One region of the Roseburia sp. 831b genome, then DNA from elsewhere that is predicted to be linked to it. Evidence: a T-box and tRNA genes for the amino acid it is inferred to sense, from the RefSeq annotation. Region 1 holds a T-box; the other holds one or more tRNA genes.
The links. The T-box of region 1 lies ahead of leuS (leucine--tRNA ligase). A T-box ahead of a tRNA ligase gene usually reads a tRNA of that ligase, here a tRNA-Leu.

Region 1 (3,406 bases):
TCCAAGAATCATACCATGGGAAGTTCTCTTCTGGTAAGGCTCTTTGGTTGGAACAATATGCTGGTCATAAAGGAATTTATGCCAGAATCTGGAATAAAGAAGATGTAAGGTTGTATGTTCCATACCACCATTGTACCAGTCAACTGGAAGCCAGTATTTTAAAGCCTCCGGACTTGCCAATGCTTCTTTGTTGTGTGGATCTGTATATCTTAAGAAATACCAGGAAGAACCTGCCCACTGAGGCATTGTGTCAGTCTCTCTCTTAGCCGGGCCACCGCAGCATGGACAGGTCGTATTTACCCAGTCTGTCATGGCTGCAAGTGGTGATTCTCCATTGTCTGTTGGCATGTAGCTGTCAACTTCTGGAAGAAGCAATGGAAGTTCGCTCTCGTCAACCGGAACAAAGCCACACTTGTCACAATGAACAATCGGAATTGGCTCTCCCCAATATCTCTGACGTGAGAATACCCAGTCTCTTAATTTATAATTTGTCTTAGCCTTTCCGATTTTATTTTCCTCTAAATATGAAATCATCTTCTCTTTTGCAGCTTTTACTTCTAAGCCATTTAAGAAATCAGAGTTGATTAATACACCTGTTGCAACATCTGTAAATGCTTCTTTTGAAATATCAACTTCCTCGCCGTCTTTTGCGACAACCTGTACCATTGGAAGATTGAATTTCTTAGCAAATTCCCAGTCTCTTTCGTCGTGTGCAGGTACCGCCATGATAGCACCTGTTCCGTATGTCATCAATACATAATCCGATACCCAGATTGGAATCTCTTTTCCAGAAACAGGGTTGATTGCAGTAAGACCATCAATTGCAACACCTGTCTTTTCTTTTGCAAGCTCAGCTCTCTCAAAGTCTGATTTTCTTGCAGCAGCTTCACGGTATGCTATGATTTCATCCCAGTTCTTGATGTCGCTCTGATATTTATCAAGGTATGGATGTTCCGGGGAAACAACCATGTAAGTAACACCGAATAAGGTATCACAACGTGTGGTATAAATACGGAGTTTATCTTCTTTTCCTTTGATTGCAAAATCAACTTCTGCACCGTTGGAACGTCCAATCCAGTTCTTCTGGGATACTTTGACACGCTCGATGTAATCAACGTCATCCAATCCCTCAATCAATTTATCTGCGTATTCTGTAATCTTCAACATCCACTCGCTCTTTACTTTCTGAACGACCGGTGCGCCACAACGCTCGCAGACACCATTTACAACCTCTTCATTTGCAAGACCGACTTTACAGGAGGTACACCAGTTGATTGGCATTTCTTTCTTGTAAGCCAAACCTGCTTTGAAAAGTTTTAAGAAAATCCACTGTGTCCATTTGTAGTATTCTGGATCTGTGGTATTGATTTCTCTATCCCAGTCGAAAGAATAACCAAGAGAATGAAGCTGTTCTTTAAAATGAGCAACGTTCTTTTCTGTTACAATCTTAGGATGAACCTTATTCTTGATTGCATAGTTCTCGGTTGGAAGACCAAATGCATCCCAGCCCATTGGATAAAGGACATTGTATCCTTGCATTCTTCTCTTTCTTGCCACAATATCAAGTGCTGTATAAGGTCTTGGGTGACCTACATGTAATCCCTGTCCGGATGGATATGGGAATTCTACCAATGCATAATATTTTGGTTTGGAATAATCGTCTGTTGCTGCGAAAGCCTTCTCATCATCCCAGACTTTCTGCCATTTTTTTTCGACCACTTTATGATTATAAAGTTCTGCCATTTTCTTTTCCTCTCTTTCCTGTCCTATGAAAAACACACTTGGCGTGTTTCCTAAATTGTTGCGACATTGTTCCACTCCGCCGCAGTGCGATTCTCGCGAAACATTTTTATGTAACAGAAACAAAATCTCCTATTACAAAAAAATCCTCCGTCTCATAAAGAGACGAAGGAAATTGCTCCGTGGTACCACTCTCATTCGTATTCGAAAGAATACGCACTCAGACATTCTTAACGCGAATGAAACGCCCTGACCTACTATTGTAACTACATCTGTACTTCACTCAAGGGACTCAAAGGCGAGTTGGGAACTTCCATACATCATCTTACACCAACCGATGACTCTCTTTGCTATCTCCGTTCTTAATACTCCTTATCCTTGTCTTTTTTTATTCAAATGATATGATTTATTTTAACATAACGTTTCTTTTTGTCAACCTTAGATTTGAAAAAAAGATGGAACAGATTGCTCCGTCCATCTTTTTTCGTATGTAAATTCTGTTCGAATTAGTTGTTGATGAGTTTGTCGTTCTCGTTGTTCCAGCTGTAAAGTTTACGAATCTCTGCACCAACCTTCTCTGATGGATGCTCAGATGCAAGCTTTCTCATAGCTTTGAAGTGAACCTGGCGACCTGCTGGTGACATATCAAGTAAGAAGTCTTTTGCAAATGTACCATCCTGGATATCTGTCAGAATCTGTTTCATTGCTTTCTTGGTATCTTCTGTCACAATCTTAGGTCCTGTGATGTAATCACCATATTCAGCTGTGTTAGAGATAGAATATCTCATTCCTGCAAAACCTGACTGGTAGATTAAGTCTACGATTAATTTCATCTCATGGATACATTCGAAGTATGCGTTTCTTGGATCATATCCAGCTTCGCAAAGTGTTTCGAAACCTGCCTGCATCAATGCACAAACACCACCACAAAGTACTGCCTGCTCACCGAAGAGGTCTGTCTCTGTCTCTGTACGGAATGTTGTCTCAAGAAGACCAGCTCTTGCTCCACCGATTCCAAGACCATAAGCAAGTGCTAAATCAAGTGCTTTTCCTGTTGCATCCTGCTCTACTGCTACAAGACAAGGTGTTCCTTTTCCTGCCTGATATTCAGAACGAACTGTATGACCTGGAGCTTTTGGTGCAATCATTGTTACATCGACATCCTTTGGTGGTTTGATACATCCGTAATGAATGTTGAAACCATGTGCAAACATTAACATGTTACCTGGCTCAAGGTTTGGCTCAATGTCTTTCTTGTACATATCTGCCTGAAGTTCATCGTTGATTAAGATCATGATGATATCAGCCTGTTTTGCTGCTTCTGCTGCTGTATAAACTTTAAATCCCTGTTCTTCTGCTCTCTTCCAGGATTTGCTTCCTTCATAAAGTCCAATGATGACATTACATCCGGATTCCTTTAAGTTTAATGCATGTGCATGTCCCTGGCTACCATAACCGATAACTGCGATTGTCTTTCCGTCTAAAAGTGAAAGGTTACAATCTTCCTGATAATAAATTTTTGCTGCCATATCTATTTCCTCCAAAATAATTTAATCTAAAATTTTAACATCGGCTGAACCTCTTGTCAGTCCTGTAATTCCTGTACGGGCCAATTCCAGTATCTCATATCCCTGCAACAAATCAAGAAAAGCCTCTAACTTATCCT
Region 2 (3,406 bases), 970 kb from region 1:
GTACCAGTGAAGATGCTGGTTACCCGCGCCAGGACGGAAAGACCCCATGGAGCTTTACTCCAGTTTGGTACTGGGATTCGGTACTGCATGTACAGGATAGGTGGGAGACTAAGAAACTTGAACGCCAGTTTGAGTGGAGTCGCTGTTGGGATACCACCCTTGCAGTATTGGGTTTCTAACCTGTCACCGTGATCCGGTGAAGGGACAATGCCAGGCGGGGAGTTTGACTGGGGCGGTCGCCTCCGAAAGGGTATCGGAGGCGCTCAAAGGTTCCCTCAGAATGGTCGGAAACCATTTTAAGAGTGCAAAGGCAGAAGGGAGCTTGACTGCGACACCGACGGGTGGAGCAGGTAGGAAACTAGGACTTAGTGATCCGGTGGCATAAAGTGGGATTGCCATCGCTCAACGGATAAAAGCTACCCTGGGGATAACAGGCTTATCACTCCCAAGAGTTCACATCGACGGAGTGGTTTGGCACCTCGATGTCGGCTCATCGCATCCTGGGGCTGTAGCAGGTCCCAAGGGTTGGGCTGTTCGCCCATTAAAGCGGTACGCGAGCTGGGTTCAGAACGTCGTGAGACAGTTCGGTCCCTATCCGGCGCGGGCGGAGGATATTTGAGAGGAGCTGTCCTTAGTACGAGAGGACCGGGATGGACGAACCACTGGTGTATCTGCTGTCGACCAACGGCATGGCAGAGTAGCCAAGTTCGGAAGGGATAAACGCTGAAGGCATCTAAGCGTGAAGCCCCCCTCAAGATGAGATATCCCTCCTTCGGGAGTAAGACCCCTTGAAGACTACAAGGTAGATAGGGCAGAGATGGAAGCATGGCAACATGTGCAGTTGACTGTCACTAATAGGTCGAGGGCTTGACCAAAAAGTTTGTAAATTCGGTATTGACTGTATGAAGTTTTGAAGGTATAATATCACTGTTGATTTTACTTTCAACATATTCCTCGATAGCTCAGTTGGTAGAGCACGCGGCTGTTAACCGCGCTGTCGTAGGTTCGAGTCCTACTCGGGGAGCTTTTTTTCGCAATAGTATGGCTCCGTGGTCAAGCGGTTAAGACATCGCCCTTTCACGGCGGTAACACGGGTTCGATTCCCGTCGGAGTCACTTAACACTTTAATGTGTTCATAACTAGTCGACTGTAAAGAGGCATTATGCCGATGTGGCTCAATTGGCAGAGCAGCTGATTTGTAATCAGCAGGTTATCGGTTCGAGTCCGATCATCGGCTTTAAAGAACCTCAGGTTCTATGGACCATTAGCTCAGTTGGTTAGAGCAACCGGCTCATAACCGGTCGGTCCTGGGTTCGAGTCCCCGATGGTCCACTAGTTACAAAATAATATGGCCCAATGGCTCAGTTGGTTAGAGCGCCGCCCTGTCACGGCGGAGGTCGCGGGTTCGAGTCCCGCTTGGGTCGTTCGTAGTAGGTTGACACTTACTGCAAGTATCGCATGGGATCTTAGCTCAGCTGGGAGAGCATCTGCCTTACAAGCAGAGGGTCACAGGTTCGAGCCCTGTAGGTCCCATTTACAACGTAAGTTGTATGCCGGCGTGGCGGAACTGGCAGACGCGCAGGACTTAAAATCCTGTGGTGGCGACATCGTACCGGTTCGATTCCGGTCGCCGGCATTGTACAGATGTACAAATTGAATATGTGTGTGTAGCTCAGCTGGATAGAGCACTTGGCTACGGACCAAGGTGTCGGGAGTTCGAATCTTCTCACGCACGCTTATAAGAAGCCCTAGAAACATTGCAAAATGTTCCTAGGGTTTTTGTTACATTTTAATATTTATACCGGGAAGATATGAGTAGCGGTGAAACAAAAGACTTCTTTGTAAGGAGATGAATAGCATGGAGCAAGAGAAAATAGGACTTTTTATCCAACAGATGCGAAAAGAGAATGGCTTGACGCAGAAAGACCTGGCAGAAAAGCTTCATATCAGTGACAAAACAGTTTCAAAATGGGAGACTGGAAAAGGATTACCGGAGGTAAGTTTGCTGGTTCCCTTATGTTCCATATTGCAGATTAACATCAATGAACTTTTATCTGGAGAGAAATTGCAGAACACGGAATATGCCAGACAGGCAGAAAATCATATTTTAACCTTATTAAAAGAGAACCGGGAAAACAAAAAGAAAAATGTGATATCCATGATGATTGGATTTCTGTTTCTAATATCAGGATTTGCCATGATGTTCTTTTACACCTATTATCACATGTCGTGGTATATAGATGTACCGGCATTTTTGATTGGAGCCTGCCTTTGTATTGCATGCGTGTTATTGTCAACAAGGACGGCAAAACAGGATGTGGTAAGGCTGCTCAAAACGATTGTGATTCCAATTGGTGTCTGCGTGAGTATCGTTGCATTTGTCTGTGTCATGTCAGTCATTGAGGATATGAGCATGTTGTATGTAGAACTTGCAGTACTGGCACTCCCGATTTTATATGCATTGATTACTTATGTCATTTTAGCAGTAATTGAGCAAAGAATGAGAAAATAGGACTCTATGGATGTTCCGATTGGGATTCTACGATAAGTAGGTTGCATTTTGCTCGCCTAAATCAAAAGATAAAGATAGAGAGAGAAAAGATTTAGGAGGAATTCGCAATGAAATTAAATAAAGCAGGCATGACTGGGTTTTTCATGTGTTTTTTAGCAATCCTGTTTGGAATATCAACCAATGGAGGCATTCAGACGGTAATCAACTATTTACATATTCCATCGTTTATTCTTACCGTCGGTGGAGCTTTATGTGCCGTTTTAGCGACGGCGGATTCGTTTGAAGATTTTTGGAATGGGTTAAAGGGAATTGGAATTGCTTTTGAGCGAAAAGGAAATCATCTGGAAGAAATTTCGGAACTGATTTTGGATTTGTCGGATATTGCAAGAAGAGAAGGCTTATTAAGTCTGGAAGAAAAAGCAGATTCCCTGACGCACCCGCTTTTGAAAAAAGGAATCAATCTTATTGTGGACGGAACAGAGCCGGAACTAGCCAGAGATATTTTGGAAACCGAGATGGATCACAAAGAAGAAAACGAAAGAAAACGTGTGAAGTTCTGGGAAGATTTTGGAGCGTATGCACCTGCATGGGGAATGATAGGAACCTTGATTGGCTTAATTAATATGATGAAAACCATGGGGACAGATGCAACCTCCATTGGTTCTGGAATGTCACTTGCCCTGATTACAACCTTATATGGTTCGGTTATTGCAAACTGGCTTTGTATTCCAATCGCAAGAAAATTGGATAAGAATTGCGCTGCGGAACATTTGGAGATGGAGCTTGTGATTGAGGGCGTGTTATCCATTCAGGCAGGCGAAAATTCGCGAATTATCAAGGAAAAATTAAAAGCAATCCTAAAAGAAGGCGCATTGGAGCGATTGGATAATGCCA

Region 2: it has a tRNA-Leu gene. The T-box ahead of leuS (leucine--tRNA ligase) is inferred to sense a tRNA for this amino acid. The anticodon was not compared.

What each region holds. Positions count from the first base shown of each region.
Region 1 covers NZ_CP135162.1:1,309,205-1,312,610, forward strand. Annotated here, with positions in the region: gene leuS (leucine--tRNA ligase) at 1-1,743, opposite strand, end outside; T-box leader at 1,899-2,128, opposite strand; gene ilvC (ketol-acid reductoisomerase) at 2,247-3,269, opposite strand; gene ilvN (acetolactate synthase small subunit) at 3,291-3,406, opposite strand, start outside.
Region 2 covers NZ_CP135162.1:2,280,900-2,284,305, reverse strand. Annotated here, with positions in the region: rRNA gene BIV16_RS10475 (23S ribosomal RNA) at 1-875, shown strand, start outside; tRNA gene BIV16_RS10470 (tRNA-Asn) at 952-1,024, shown strand; tRNA gene BIV16_RS10465 (tRNA-Glu) at 1,044-1,115, shown strand; tRNA gene BIV16_RS10460 (tRNA-Thr) at 1,165-1,237, shown strand; tRNA gene BIV16_RS10455 (tRNA-Ile) at 1,259-1,332, shown strand; tRNA gene BIV16_RS10450 (tRNA-Asp) at 1,351-1,424, shown strand; tRNA gene BIV16_RS10445 (tRNA-Val) at 1,461-1,533, shown strand; tRNA gene BIV16_RS10440 (tRNA-Leu) at 1,553-1,636, shown strand; tRNA gene BIV16_RS10435 (tRNA-Arg) at 1,662-1,735, shown strand; gene BIV16_RS10430 (helix-turn-helix domain-containing protein) at 1,859-2,512, shown strand; gene BIV16_RS10425 (motility protein A) at 2,620-3,406, shown strand, end outside.